Regions from separate parts of the Streptomyces sp. NPDC047130 genome, predicted to be linked through region 2. Evidence: riboswitches for the same ligand, from Rfam matches in the RefSeq annotation. Region 2 holds a riboswitch; the other holds the start of a gene.

Region 1 (3,502 bases), on a different contig from region 2:
CGTCCTCGTTGATCTCGGTGACCTCGCCGGAGACCGGGGAGTACAGGTCGGAGACCGACTTGGTCGACTCCAGCTCGCCGCAGGTCTCGCCCTCGGAGACGGCCTCGCCGACGTCGGGGAGCTGGGCGTAGACGACGTCACCGAGGGCGTCGGCCGCGAACTTGGTGATGCCGATGGTGGCGACGCCGTCCTCGACGGGCGACAGCCACTCGTGCTCCTTGCTGTAACGCAGGTCCGTGGGGTTGCTCATGGCTGAGATTCTCCTGTACGCGGGGAGTTTCCGAAGGGTCCGGAAGAACCGGGAAAAGGAAGGGTGCGGCGGAAGGCTACTTCCGGCGCCTGTAGAACGGCAGCGCGACGACCTCGTACGGCTCGTGGGTGCCCCGGATGTCCACGCCCACGCCGGCCGTGCCGGGCTCGGCGTACGCGGCGTCGACGTAGGCCATGGCGATCGGCTTCCCCAGCGTGGGGGAGGGGGCGCCGGAGGTGACCTCGCCGACCACCTCGCCGCCCGCCACCACCTGGTAGCCGGCGCGCGGGACCCGGCGGCCCTCGGCGACCAGGCCGACCAGCTTGCGCGGCGGGTTCGTCGCGGCGCGCTCGGCGGCCTCGGCGAGGGCGGCGCGGCCGACGAAGTCGCCCTCCTTCTCGAACTTCACGACCCGGCCCAGGCCGGCGTCGAAGGGCGTGAGGGAGGTGGAGAGCTCGTGGCCGTACAGCGGCATGCCGGCCTCCAGGCGCAGCGTGTCGCGGCAGGACAGGCCGCAGGGGATCAGCCCCTCGGGAGCGCCCGCCTCGGTCAGCGCCCGCCACACCTGCTCGGCGTGCTCCGGGGCGGTGAACAGCTCGAAGCCGTCCTCGCCGGTGTAGCCGGTGCGGGCGATCAGCGCCGGGACGCCGGCCACGGTGCCGGGCAGGCCCGCGTAGTACTTCAGACCGTCCAGGTCGGCGTCGGTCAGGGAGGCCAGGATGCCCGGGGAGGCGGGACCCTGGACGGCGATCAGCGCGTAGGCGTCGCGGTCGTCGCGGACCTCGGCGTCGAAGCCCGCGGCGCGCTCGGTGAGGGCGTCGAGGACGACCTGGGCGTTGGAGGCGTTGGCGACGACCATGTAGTGCGGGAAACCGGCCCCGGAGTCGCCCAGGCGGTAGACGATCAGGTCGTCGAGGATGCCGCCGTCCTCCCGGCAGATCATCGTGTACCGGGCGCGGCCGACGCCGACCGACGCGATGTTGCCGACCAGCGCGTGGTCCAGCAGCGCGGTGGCCTGCGGGCCGGTGACCGTGATCTCGCCCATGTGGGAGAGGTCGAAGAGACCGGCCCGGGTGCGCACGGCGTTGTGCTCGTCCCGCTCGGAGCCGTACCGCAGCGGCATGTCCCAGCCGGCGAAGTCGGTCATGGTCGCGCCCAGCGAACGGTGCAGGGCGTCGAGCGCGGTGTGACGGAGGTCGGAACTGCTCATGGGCAAACTCCCGGTACGGGCGAAGGCATGACGACGGAGTGTTCCTCCCCATCTGTCATCGGAACCTGAGAGGTTCGCCATGACCGCCGGCCGGGGTCAGGGCTTGCACCGTGGGTGGGCCCGCCGGGGCGGACCGCTTTTCAGATGTGCCTCGCCCGCGCGGTGACTGGGCCTGAGAGATTCAAGGGAGGGACTTGCTCCTTCGGCGCCCGGGACAGGACATGGCGTCCGTCACCCGGGACTCTCCCGCGCGGATTCAAGCGGCCGGTATGCAGTTGGCGCGCTCATCATCGCACGGCCTCCCCGGGCCTGGCGGACCCCCCGTGTGTTGCGGGACCGTGGCGGGAACCGGGCCGAAATGAGACGACCGGCGCATTGCCTTCTCTTTACACTCGGGGGGGATGCTCCAGGTCCCGAACCCATGGGGGAGGACGACCACGTGAAGAGGACGATCGCCGGCGCCGGCCATGCCGTGCCCGTGACCGGCCCCGGCGCGCGCCACCGGGCGCGCTCCTGGGCGGGGCCACGGGCGGGAACACGGACGCAGGGGGCGGTGCGCGCCCAGGGCGCGGACCGGACGGCGCGGTGCGCGGCCGCGGGAACCGTGGCGGACAGGGTGTGCGACCTGCGCGAAGGGGACGGGGGGAACGGCGGGAGCGGCCCCGCGGCCGGCGCGCGGCTGGTCTTCGGGCCGCGGGACGTGGTGGTGGTCACCGGGCTGCCGGGCAGCGGCAAGTCCACGATGATGCGGCGGACCGTCGGGCCGGACGCGGTGCGGATCGACTCCCAGGACACCCGGGACCGGTGGGACGCGTGGATGCCGAGGGCCCTGCCGTACGCGGTGTACCGGCCGCTCGTGCGGCTCGACCACTACGCCGGACTGCGGCGCGCCCTGCGCGGGACGGCGCCGGTGGTGGTCCACGACTGCGGCACCCAGCGGTGGGTCCGCTCCTGGCTGGGCCGGGCCGCCCGGCGGCGGGGCGGGACCCTGCGGCTCGTGCTGCTCGACGTCACCCCCGCCGAGGCCCTGCAGGGACAGCGGGCCCGCGGCCGAGGCGTGTCCCGGTACGCCTTCGCCCGGCACCGCAAGGCGGTCGGGCGGCTCCTCGCCGACGTCGTCGAGCGGGGCCGGCTGCCGCGGGACTGCGGTTCCGCGGTGCTGCTGGACCGCACCGCGGCGCGCGTCCTCGACGGGATCGGTTTCGCCCCGCACGGCGCGCGAGGCGTCCGGCGGCCGGGCGTCCCGTAGTCTGACGTGCCGCAGACAGCGGCGGACCAGCGACAGACAGCGGCAGCGCGGTAACTCCAGGCGGTAACCATGAACTTCGCGACGGACGACCAGACCCTCGGGGGCGGATGGCCCGGCAACGAGCTGGAGGAGGTGCTGGCGGCCTCGGCCGCCGCCCCGGGCTCGGAGTCGACCGGCGGCCGGGTCCTGGAGGTGCTGACCCGCAGCCACGTGTGGATCCCGCTCCCCGGCGGCGGCGACCGCGACAGCCGTACCCTCGACCTGCCCACCGTGGAACTGGGCGGGCAGACCTTCGTCCCGGTCTTCAGCTCCCAGGAGCAGTTCCGGCGCGTCGTCGGCCCCCACATGTCGTTCTCCGTCGCGCCGGTCGTGGAGTTCGCGCGCGGGCTGCCCCCCGAGGTGGGCGTCGTGGTGAACCCGGACGGCGCGGTGGGGCTGCCGCTGACCCCGGCCGCCGTCGCCGAGCTCTGCCGTGCCGCGGGACCCGAGGGCGCGGGGCGCGGCGGGCGGGTGCGGCTCTGGGAGCCGGACTGGCGGGAGGACCCGGTGGACTTCCTGCGCGCCGCCTCCGAGGAGTTCGCCGCCGCCGGGGTGGTCGCCACCGCACGGCGCTGCCTGGCCGCCGTCGAGACGGCGGAGCCGGCGCTGTTCGTCGGCGTCGAGCTCGCCACCTGGGACGCCCCGTCCGGCGACGCCCGCGCCCTGCCGCTGGAGGCGCTCGGCCGCGCCCTGGGCCGCCACCCGGTGTGCTGGCCGGTGAACCTGGTCCTCCTGGACGCCGTCCCGGACCCGG
Region 2 (3,502 bases):
CGCCGGGGCCGTGGTAGACGGCGTACATGCCCGCCATCACGGCGAGCAGCACCTGGGCGGTGCAGATGTTGCTGGTCGCCTTCTCACGGCGGATGTGCTGCTCACGGGTCTGCAGCGCCAGGCGGTAGGCCCGGTTGCCGTCGGCGTCCTGCGACACGCCCACCAGGCGGCCGGGCAGGTTGCGGGCGAACTGCTCGCGGACCGCCATGTAGCCGGCGTGCGGGCCGCCGAAGCCCATCGGGACGCCGAACCGCTGGGTGGTGCCCACCGCGATGTCCGCGCCGAGCTCGCCGGGCGACGTCAGCAGGGTCAGGGCGAGCAGGTCGGCGGCGACGGTGACGACCGCGCCGAGCTCGTGCGCCTGGTCGATCAGCGGCTTGATGTCCCGCACCGCGCCGGAGGCGCCCGGGTACTGGACGAGCACGCCGTTGATCTCGCGCCCGGCGACCTCGGCGGGGATGCCCTGCGACAGGTCGGCGACGACGACCTCGACCCCGGTCGGCTCCGCACGGGTCTCGATGACGGCGATGGTCTGCGGCAGCGCGTCCGCGTCGACCAGGAACAGGCCGTTCTTCTTCTTGCCGACACGGCGGGAGAGCGCCATCGCCTCGGCGGCCGCGGTGCCCTCGTCCAGCAGGGAGGCACCGGAGGTCGGCAGGCCGGTCAGGTCGGCGACCATGGTCTGGAAGTTGAGCAGCGCCTCGAGCCGCCCCTGGGAGATCTCCGGCTGGTACGGCGTGTACGCCGTGTACCAGGCCGGGTTCTCCATCACGTTGCGCAGGATCACCGGCGGCGTGAAGGTGCCGTAGTAGCCCAGGCCGATCATCGAGTCGAGGACCTGGTTGTCGTCGGCAAGCCGGCGCAGCTCGGCCAGCACCTGGGCCTCGCTCCGCGCGCCCGGGAGGTCGAGGGCGTCGGCGTTCTTGATGACGTCGGGGACCGCGGCGGCGGTCAGCTCGTCGAGCGAGCCGTAGCCGACCTGGGCGAGCATCTTCGCCCGGGCGCCCTCGTCGGGGCCGATGTGACGCTGCTCGAAGGGGATGCCCTGCTCGAGGGCGGAGAGCGGGGTGCGAGGGGCGTTCATAGGCGGAGGCCTCCTGGTCTTGCGCGACCTTCGGGGGGCACCACGGCGGTGGGGTGCCCGACGGCCTCCCCCTCTGTCATCACGACCTGAGAGCTTCACCGGCCGCCCGAGGACGCCCGGCTTTCACCGTCGGTGAGAGCGGCGCTGCGACCGGGGTCACGGGCACCGCTCTGCTTTCCAGAGTGACCTCGTCCGCGCGGTACGGGGGCCTGAGAGATTCCGGGGAGGAGTTGCTCCTTCGGCGCCTCCGAAGGCTCTCGGAGGACTCTCCCGCGCGGGGTCGGCAGCCACTGACCAGCCTACCAGCGAGGTACCGGAGCGGACCCTCGAGTGGCCGCCGCCCGCGAAGTGCACTTGGGTGGTGCCGACGGCTGCGCTGCGACAGTGAGCTGCGACCAGAAGGAGGGAACGTGCACACGGACATCGATCCCCGGAACCTCATAGGCCGCAAGGCATTCGACTGCGACGGCAACCGCATCGGCACGGTCGACGAGGTGTACCTCGACGACGCCACCGGTTCGCCCGAATGGGCGGCGATCCGGACCGGGCTCTTCGGCCGCGACGTCTTCGTCCCGCTGGAGACCAGCGAGCTGGTCGACGGCGCCCTCCGCGTCCCCTACGGCCGGGCCCACATCAAGGACGCCCCCGGCTACGGCGTCGGCCGCCACCTCTCCCCCGAGCAGGAACTCTCCCTCTACCGCCACTACGGCTTCGACGTCGAACCCCCCGCCCCGCTCCCCGACCGGGACTTCGGCCACCTCCCGGACCCGGAGGACGCCTGACGACCGCCCACCCTCACCACAGCGCTCAAGCCGCCGGCCACTCAGGCCCGCTCCCGGCCGCAGCGGGACCGTGCGCTGCGGGACCGTGCGGACCGGCGCCGTGCGGCCGAGCGCCGTGCGGCCGGGCCCCGGAAGACCCGGGCCCCGACGGCTCGGGCAGTTCACGCCCCGCGGCATCGCGCTCCGACCCCCCGCGCTCCGGCGGCTCAGGCACCGGCGGCCCCGACGCCGACGGCTCGGACCCCTCCGGTTCCGGTTCCGGTTCCGGTTCCGGTTCCGGTTCCGGTACCAGCGGCAGCGGGTCCGCGGGCTCGAGGTCCGCGTCGTCGACGGCGAAGGTCCGCACCCGACCCGGCACGGGCGAGTACGGCGTCTCGAACCGCACCGTGACCCGTCCGAGCCCGCTGCCCTGCACCCACCCGTGCCCGTGCGCCGCATGCCGTACGTCGTGCCCTGCGGTCCATCTCCGCACCGGGCGTTCGACGGACGGCTCGCGCCCCGGCAGGGACCGGTGGGCCACCTCGGCCGCACGGGCCTCCGCCTCCTCCGCGGCCGGCCCGGTGTGCGCGGCGTCCCGTGCCTCCTCGGTGGCCTGAACCGTCTGCGCGGCCTGCGCGGCCTGCGCCGCCTGGGCGAAGAGGTCCTCCTGCGTGAAGTCGGCCAGCCCGGAGACGCCGACGCCCAGCAGCCGGACCCCGCCCGTCGTGTCGACCCCCTCGAGCAGCCGCGCCGCCGCCTCCTGGACCACCGCCGGGTCGTCGGTGGGACCGCGCAGCGTCTCCGAACGGGTCAGCGTGGAGAAGTCGTACCGCCGCACCTTGAGCTGGATGGTCCGCCCCGAGTGCCCGCCGGCCCGCAGCCGCCGCACGCAGCGGTCGGCGAGCCGCTGCACCTCCATCCGGATGCGCACGCGGTCGTGGATGTCCACGTCGTAGGTGTCCTCCACGGACACCGACTTGGTCTCCCGCTCGGCCACCACCGGCCGCTCGTCGTGCGCCAGCGCCATCGCGTGCAGGGCCTGCCCGTGGGCCTTGCCCACCAGCCGCACCAGTTCGTCGACGCCCGCCCCGGCCAGCTCCCCCACCGTGGTGATCCCGGCGCGGCGCAGGTGGTCCCCGGTGGCGGGCCCCACGCCCGGCAGCGTCCGCACCGGCATCGGCGCGAGCAGCTCCCGCTCGGTGCCCGGGGTGATCAACACCAGGCCGTCCGGCTTGGCCTCCTCCGAGGCGATCTTGGCCAGCATCTTGGACGCGGCCAGCCCCACCGACCCGGTGAGTCCGGTGACCGCGCGGATGTCCTCGCGCAACCGCTCACCGGCGCGCCGCGCGGAGGCGGTGTCCCAGGCGACCCCGCCGGCCTCCAGGTCCACGAAGGCCTCGTCGAGGCTGAGCGGCTCCACCAGGGGCGAGAGGGCGCGGAGCAGCGCCATCACCCGGTCGCTGATGGAGCGGTAGAGCGAGAACCGCGGCGCGAGATAGGCGGCGTTCGGCGCCAGCCTGCGGGCCTGGGCCATGGGCATCGCCGAGCGCACCCCGAAGACGCGGGCCTCGTAGGAGGCGGTGGCCACCACGCCGCGCGGACCGAGGCCGCCGACCACCACCGCCTTGCCGCGCAGGCTCGGCTTGGACGCCTGCTC

Evidence for each region. A riboswitch is a leader RNA that binds a small molecule or an ion and turns the genes downstream of it on or off. The one in region 2 is predicted to bind glycine.
Region 1: another riboswitch for glycine. It lies ahead of gcvT (glycine cleavage system aminomethyltransferase GcvT); the one in region 2 lies ahead of gcvP (aminomethyl-transferring glycine dehydrogenase).

Annotation. Positions count from the first base shown of each region.
Region 1 covers NZ_JBEYUK010000016.1:121,000-124,501, reverse strand. Annotated here, with positions in the region: gene gcvH (glycine cleavage system protein GcvH) at 1-250, opposite strand, end outside; gene gcvT (glycine cleavage system aminomethyltransferase GcvT) at 327-1,460, opposite strand; glycine riboswitch at 1,611-1,719, opposite strand; gene ABZ836_RS20240 (AAA family ATPase) at 2,086-2,709, shown strand; gene ABZ836_RS20235 (enhanced serine sensitivity protein SseB) at 2,779-3,502, shown strand, end outside.
Region 2 covers NZ_JBEYUK010000031.1:58,202-61,703, forward strand. Annotated here, with positions in the region: gene gcvP (aminomethyl-transferring glycine dehydrogenase) at 1-1,084, opposite strand, end outside; glycine riboswitch at 1,272-1,367, opposite strand; gene ABZ836_RS27165 (PRC-barrel domain-containing protein) at 1,495-1,866, shown strand; gene ABZ836_RS27170 (DNA polymerase IV) at 1,892-3,502, opposite strand, start outside.